DNA from 2 places in the Paenibacillus sp. FSL R7-0048 genome. Region 2 is predicted to be linked to the other one. Evidence: a T-box and tRNA genes for the amino acid it is inferred to sense, from the RefSeq annotation. Region 2 holds a T-box; the other holds one or more tRNA genes.
The links. The T-box of region 2 lies ahead of tyrS (tyrosine--tRNA ligase). A T-box ahead of a tRNA ligase gene usually reads a tRNA of that ligase, here a tRNA-Tyr.
Positions count from the first base shown of each region.

Region 1: it has a tRNA-Tyr gene. The T-box ahead of tyrS (tyrosine--tRNA ligase) is inferred to sense a tRNA for this amino acid. The anticodon was not compared.

Region 1 is NZ_JBBORF010000001.1:144,398-147,801, forward strand. It holds rRNA gene NSQ91_RS00685 (23S ribosomal RNA) at 1-983, shown strand, start outside; tRNA gene NSQ91_RS00690 (tRNA-Ser) at 1,066-1,157, shown strand; tRNA gene NSQ91_RS00695 (tRNA-Met) at 1,188-1,264, shown strand; tRNA gene NSQ91_RS00700 (tRNA-Val) at 1,273-1,348, shown strand; tRNA gene NSQ91_RS00705 (tRNA-Thr) at 1,381-1,456, shown strand; tRNA gene NSQ91_RS00710 (tRNA-Asp) at 1,471-1,548, shown strand; tRNA gene NSQ91_RS00715 (tRNA-Phe) at 1,611-1,683, shown strand; tRNA gene NSQ91_RS00720 (tRNA-Tyr) at 1,692-1,777, shown strand; tRNA gene NSQ91_RS00725 (tRNA-Lys) at 1,783-1,855, shown strand; gene NSQ91_RS00730 (PucR family transcriptional regulator) at 2,005-3,099, shown strand; gene NSQ91_RS00735 (ABC transporter ATP-binding protein) at 3,211-3,404, shown strand, end outside.
Region 2 is NZ_JBBORF010000001.1:4,192,987-4,196,390, forward strand. It holds gene tyrS (tyrosine--tRNA ligase) at 170-1,429, opposite strand; T-box leader at 1,616-1,846, opposite strand; gene NSQ91_RS18675 (Lrp/AsnC family transcriptional regulator) at 1,999-2,445, shown strand; gene NSQ91_RS18680 (acetamidase/formamidase family protein) at 2,523-3,404, opposite strand, start outside.

The DNA.
Region 1 (3,404 bases), 4.0 Mb from region 2:
CGTAACTATAACGGTCCTAAGGTAGCGAAATTCCTTGTCAGGTAAATTCTGACCCGCACGAATGGCGTAACGACTTGGGCGCTGTCTCAACGAGAGATCCGGTGAAATTTTAATACCTGTGAAGATGCAGGTTACCCGCGACAAGACGGAAAGACCCCATGGAGCTTTACTGCAGCTTGATATTGAATTTGGGTACGATCTGTACAGGATAGGTGGGAGCCGTAGAAATCGGAGCGCAAGCTTCGGTGGAGGCGCCGTTGGGATACCACCCTGATCGTATCTAGGTTCTAACCTAGTGCCCTTACCGGGTACGGGGACCGTGTCAGGCGGGCAGTTTGACTGGGGCGGTCGCCTCCTAAAGAGTAACGGAGGCGTTCCAAGGTTCCCTCAGAATGGTTGGAAATCATTCGCAGAGTGCAAAGGCATAAGGGAGCTTGACTGCGAGACCTACAAGTCGAGCAGGGACGAAAGTCGGACTTAGTGATCCGGTGGTACCGCATGGAAGGGCCATCGCTCAACGGATAAAAGCTACCCTGGGGATAACAGGCTTATCTCCCCCAAGAGTCCACATCGACGGGGAGGTTTGGCACCTCGATGTCGGCTCATCGCATCCTGGGGCTGAAGTAGGTCCCAAGGGTTGGGCTGTTCGCCCATTAAAGCGGTACGCGAGCTGGGTTCAGAACGTCGTGAGACAGTTCGGTCCCTATCTGTCGTGGGCGCAGGAAATTTGAGAGGAGCTGTCCTTAGTACGAGAGGACCGGGATGGACGTACCGCTGGTGCACCAGTTGTTCCGCCAGGAGCATGGCTGGGTAGCTACGTACGGACGGGATAAGCGCTGAAAGCATCTAAGCGTGAAGCCCCCCTCAAGATGAGATTTCCCAATTAGTAAGACCCCTTGAAGACGACGAGGTAGATAGGTTGGAGGTGGAAGTGCAGCAATGCATGGAGCTGACCAATACTAATCGGTCGAGGGCTTATCCTATACTTAAAATGCAGATTTGTTTCGGATTCAGTTTTCAGGGAGTCAAATTCCTGTTTGGATTGCTGTGGTACTGATATCGTTTGGAGAGATACCCAAGTGGCTATAAGGGGACCCTCTGCTAAGGGGTTAGACTGCGTAAGCGGTGCGTGGGTTCGAATCCCACTCTCTCCGCCATTTTCAATCCATAGCAATACTAATTATTGTGGCGGTGTAGCTCAGCTGGCTAGAGCGTACGGTTCATACCCGTGAGGTCGGGGGTTCGATCCCCTTCGCCGCTACCATAATACCTGGAGGCTTAGCTCAGCTGGGAGAGCATCTGCCTTACAAGCAGAGGGTCGGGGGTTCGATCCCCTCAGCCTCCACCATTTTCATCTTTTTAGAATTGCTTTTACACCGTGCCGGTGTAGCTCAACTGGTAGAGCAACTGACTTGTAATCAGTAGGTTGGGGGTTCAAGTCCTCTCGCCGGCACCATTTTTAATTAATGCGGAACCGTGGTGTAGTTGGCCTAACATGCCTGCCTGTCACGCAGGAGACCGCGGGTTCGAATCCCGTCGGTTCCGCCATTTTTTCCACAAAATGAGTGGGAAGTGTAAGACTTTTCCGCTTAATTGTCATGTAATCTTATGGCTCGGTAGCTCAGTCGGTAGAGCAGAGGACTGAAAATCCTCGTGTCGGCGGTTCGATTCCGTCCCGAGCCACCTTTTTTGGGGGATTAGCGAAGTGGCCAAACGCATCAGACTGTAAATCTGCTCACGTACGTGTTCGGTGGTTCGAATCCATCATCCCCCACCATTTATGAGCCATTAGCTCAGTTGGTAGAGCACCTGACTTTTAATCAGGGTGTCGAAGGTTCGAGTCCTTCATGGCTCATCCCAAACAGAAAGTCATCACCTTAGGGTGGTGGCTTTTTTTGTGTTTTTATGTCGTATTATAGTAGCGCGCTGCTGTAGTGATTAACATAATATTAGAGAATATGCTAAAATAGGCGAAAAGAGCAAAAGTGGTGGAGTATGGTGACTATGGATAGCGAAACATTGCGAAAAAAGTTAGAGCAGCTCACCGGAAAGAAAACCGGAATCAAGCAGTTAGGGAGGCAACATTCAGCTTCTCTTTTTAGCCTGGGATTGGAAGCACAAGAACAGCCGGTAATCCATGAAGGTCATCTTTGGGCACCATTATATGAGACTGATGGACGTGTAACCGCTGTCTGGGTGGAATTGGATGGACTTAACTCTTTGGAAATTCAATTAGTGAATTATGCAGTTCGAAACTTTGCAATTGCACTAAAAGCTACTGGGGTTAGAGAAGAAGGGGAAGCGGAGGCTCGGCAGCTGGGAACCTGGTTGAACACCGAACTGGAGCAAGAGAAAAATGACTCTGAGATACCCGATGAGATGGCTCTAAAGGGACGTTTATTCGGAGATATGGTTCCATTCCTACTTAGCAGTGAGAATGCACATAGCCCGCAGATCACTTATCGTTCCTTAATGAAGCTGTTGCGCAGCTATTTTGAGAATGAAATTCTGCTTATACCTCTTCAAGAAAAAGAATGGTTAATATTGGCCCGGAAGGAACTACTCACGGGCGGGGATGATAAGGATGAGGAAGAAGAGAGTGTAGATGAAATTCTGGCTCAGACCAGCATGGGCTTGCACGAACTGATAGCCAGCGAATGGGTAGGTGTATTCCATTTGGCTGTAGCTCCGGCTATCGTTCCTGTTAAGGGATTGACGGGATCCGTGGCCTTGCTGAGGGAGACTATTGTACTCGGACGAATTTTCCAAGTGGGTGAATATATTCATTTACCTTGGGAGCTGCATTTGGAACGTCTGGTTAACAGCATTCCTGATGCACGGCGTAAACAGTTACTTGGACAGATTGGCGACTATTCTACCGTACTATCGGATAAAGAGATGCTGATGACCCTGGAGACGTTTTTTGAGATGGATTGTAATGTAAGTGAAACAGCCAAGAAGCTATATATTCATCGCAACACGCTTTTATACCGTCTGGACAAGATAAAACAGGAGACGGGTGCCGATGTGCGTAGCTTTGGGGACGCTGCTATTGTGAAGCTTACTATGCTTTTGTATAAAGTGACGAAAAGGAAATAGGTTTTTTGTGAACGTTACAAATAGCCACCGTGTCCCGTCTAGGGTAATATAAATGTACAAGGAAAAAAGAATTTTTCAATTAATCAATAATTAACTCGAGGGGGAAATACAATGGCAGGCGTACGTTTAGAGCATATTTTCAAAAAATACCCGGGTTCAGATAAAGCAACAGTAATGGATATCAATCTTGATATTAAAGATAAGGAATTTCTAGTATTGGTTGGACCATCCGGTTGCGGTAAATCCACAACTTTGCGTATGATCGCTGGTCTGGAAGAAATCTCCGAAGGTAAAATGTACATTGG
Region 2 (3,404 bases):
CTGTTATAGTTGTAGAATATCATGTTAATCCATAAATTACACGAATCCTAAGCTTACCATAATTTTGACGATTTCACCTTTCAAATTTCACTTAATATGCAAATAGTCGGCCTCTATACTTAAAATACAACAAAAAACCTTCCTTATTCATAAGGAAGGCTTATTATTATTAGGACAATTTCACCAGGCTGTAGTTTTTCTTACCCTTACGGATAATGATAAAACGTCCGCCGATGGCTTCGCTGGCTGTAACTTCAAATGCTACATCGCTAACTTTTTCACCGTTCATGGAAATTGCGCCTTTGGTGATGTCTTCACGCGCTTGACGTTTGGATGGCTCAATTCCTAGATCTACCAGCCACTCCACAATATTTTTGGACTCCAATGTCGTTTCGTAGGTCGGCATTTCCTTGAAGCCTTGCTCGATCTCGTCAGCGGTCAGAGATTTAATATCTCCACTGAACAGAGCGGCAGTAATACGTTTAGCCTGCTCCAGCAATTCCTCACCATGCACGAATCTGGTCATTTCTTCAGCCAGTGTTATTTGCGCTTCACGTTTATGCGGTTCGGTCTGCACCTTTTCTGCAAGTGCATCAATTTGTTCTTTAGAGAGGAATGTAAAGTACTTCAGGTATTTCACAACATCACGGTCATCTGTATTCGCCCAGAACTGGTAGAATTCAAAAGCTGTCGTTTTGTTCGGATCCAGCCAAATGGCTCCGCCAGCTGTTTTACCGAATTTTGTACCATCGGCTTTCAGCATAAGCGGGATGGTAAGTCCGAATGCTACCGCCTCAGAACCTTCTTTTTTACGAATCAGATCTAAGCCACTTGTGATGTTCCCCCATTGGTCTGAACCACCGATTTGCAGCTGCACATCTTCATGCTGGAACAGGTGCAGGTAGTCCAGGGATTGCAGGATTTGGTAGGAGAATTCCGTAAAGGAAATTCCGCTGTCCAATCTGCTCGCTACAACATCCTTGGCAAGCATCGAATTGATGCTGAAGTTTTTACCATAGTCACGCAAAAATTCGATAACATTGATTTTATGCGTCCAATCGTAGTTGTTCACCATGCGGATTTGATTGTCGCCATCAGTCACGAACAGTTTTTTCATCTGTGCTGTAAGTGCGTCAACGTTGGCTTGGATTTGCTCCAGCGTTTGCAAAGAGCGTTCGGATTGACGTCCACTTGGATCACCAATCGTTCCCGTAGCCCCACCAATAAGAATCACCGGACGATGTCCTGCCAGTTGAAATCTTTTGAGCACCATGAATGGAATCAAGTGGCCAATATGCATACTGTCACCTGTTGGATCTACACCGCAGTACAGGGATACCGATTTTTGATTGGTCAGTTCTCTAAGCCCTTCGGCATCTGTTTGTTGATTGATGGCATCGCGCCATTCTAGTTCGTCGATAATATTCATTGCCTTACACCCCTCAAAATTAGTAGTTATCCTATAAATGAAACATCAGTCCGCCAAGCGGAAACGGTTCGCCCTCCTGATTAGGACGGGACCGTTTCAGCGAGAAATATAAGGAGCATTGATGAAGCGAACCCTATAAATCCTTATATTTAAAAACAAAAAAATCGTCCCCTTGTCTATTGTAGACATAGGGACGATTGAATAACCGTGTTACCACCCAGATTGCACCCATGAAACGCTTATGCTCAAGCATACCATTGATACCACTCTTGACGAGATATCGTTCGCCATTCCGCTCGGTATTACCCGAGATACTCCAAAGTGTAATTCGCAAGCTTAGTGTGTACCGGGTTTCATCAACCCCCGGCTTTCTGAAACAGGGACTAAGTTACTACTGGGCTCCTTCAACGTATATCGTATATAAGATTACAGCCAGTATAGTGAAATAATTCTTTTATGTCAACTATCTTCAGGAGAGAATGCCGTCACACACTTCTACTGTAAAGCGCTACTAGGCATTTCCACTTTTTTTCTGATACAATTACGAAAAAAGAGGTGAACGAATCCGCATGTTAGATCCTATCGATAACCATATTTTGATGCGGCTGGCCCAAAACAGCAGAATTTCCTATACTGATCTAGCTAAAGAAGTCAGTTTATCAAGTGTCGCGGTGAAAGATCGTATTGATCGGCTAGTCAATCAAGGGATTATTGAACAGTTCTCGATTGTCATCAGTGCTGAAAAGCTAGGAAAGAAAATCTCCGCCTACCTGGAACTTGAAGTAGAACCTGCTCATTTAAATCATATCGTCGATGTATTAAAGGAAAACGAACGCGTAGCTGTATTATACGAAATGACGGGACCATGTATTCTGCATATTCACATCTTGGTAGAGAATCTTGAAGAGATGGAACGGTTTATGCATGAATCAATCTACTGTCTGGATGGACTGGTACGTGTAGAAAACCAAATCTTATTAAAACGCCACAAAAATCAGGACGGATTGAATATATAAGAAAAAGAACCGCCTATAAAAACGGTTCTTTTCTCATATGGATTTTTTTAGGATTATCGAATAATTGCTATTACGTCCTACTCTGTCTTAGCCAGCTTAGCTTTATAAAAGTTCACGAAATATTCGCTGACCACGATCTTCCCGTTCACAACACTTATTGGGGCTGCAAGCTTCACTGTCTCTCCGTTGTAAATCCCCGTTGTCGCTCCAACCTTCATCTCCAGAACATTGCCATTGTAGCTTAGCGTAACTGTCTTAGTGGCTGGCTGCCAGCCAACCTTTGCTCCAAAGTTCTCAAAGCTGCTCCGTAAAACCACGGGCTTGCGCTCGAAATCGCCGAATTGACCTTTATCAATTAAGGCGTGTACGCCCCAGTTTCCATCCACCACTTGTGTAATTCCAAAATCAGCTGACACAGACATCAGAGAGTACGCTTCATCTTCGCTCAATTCCATTCCAGCCATTAAAAAATCTTTTGTTTTACGAGCGGCATCCTTCATCGCTTTGTCGATGGACGAGTTTTTGAAGATATCCGTCTGAGCACTAGCCCCCAGCTCCTCCAAATAATTGGCGTAGCTGAATCCATGCACAACCCACTCGTTCTCATTTTCAAGTAATGGGAAGTTTAAACCTTTCAGCTTGTTGTTAAGCGATGCTTTTTTATGAAGAATGACTTGTATATCCCCAGTGACCGATGTCTCGATCGCAGTTCCGTTAATCTCCGAATCACCTTGACCGGCATGCGGGTCACCGATCGACAGAAGTGCACCAGCTACGGATACTGGATAATACATCGTTGCACCTTCGGTAATCCGCCAATCATCTACGTTACCGCCGTTGTAAGAAGGTGGAACGGAGTCAACAACATCCGCTTCTTTCGGCGCCACACCCATTGTACCAAAGTGGAGACGAACCGGAATTTTCACACCTTTTAGCACATCGAAGTTCTTATCAATCGT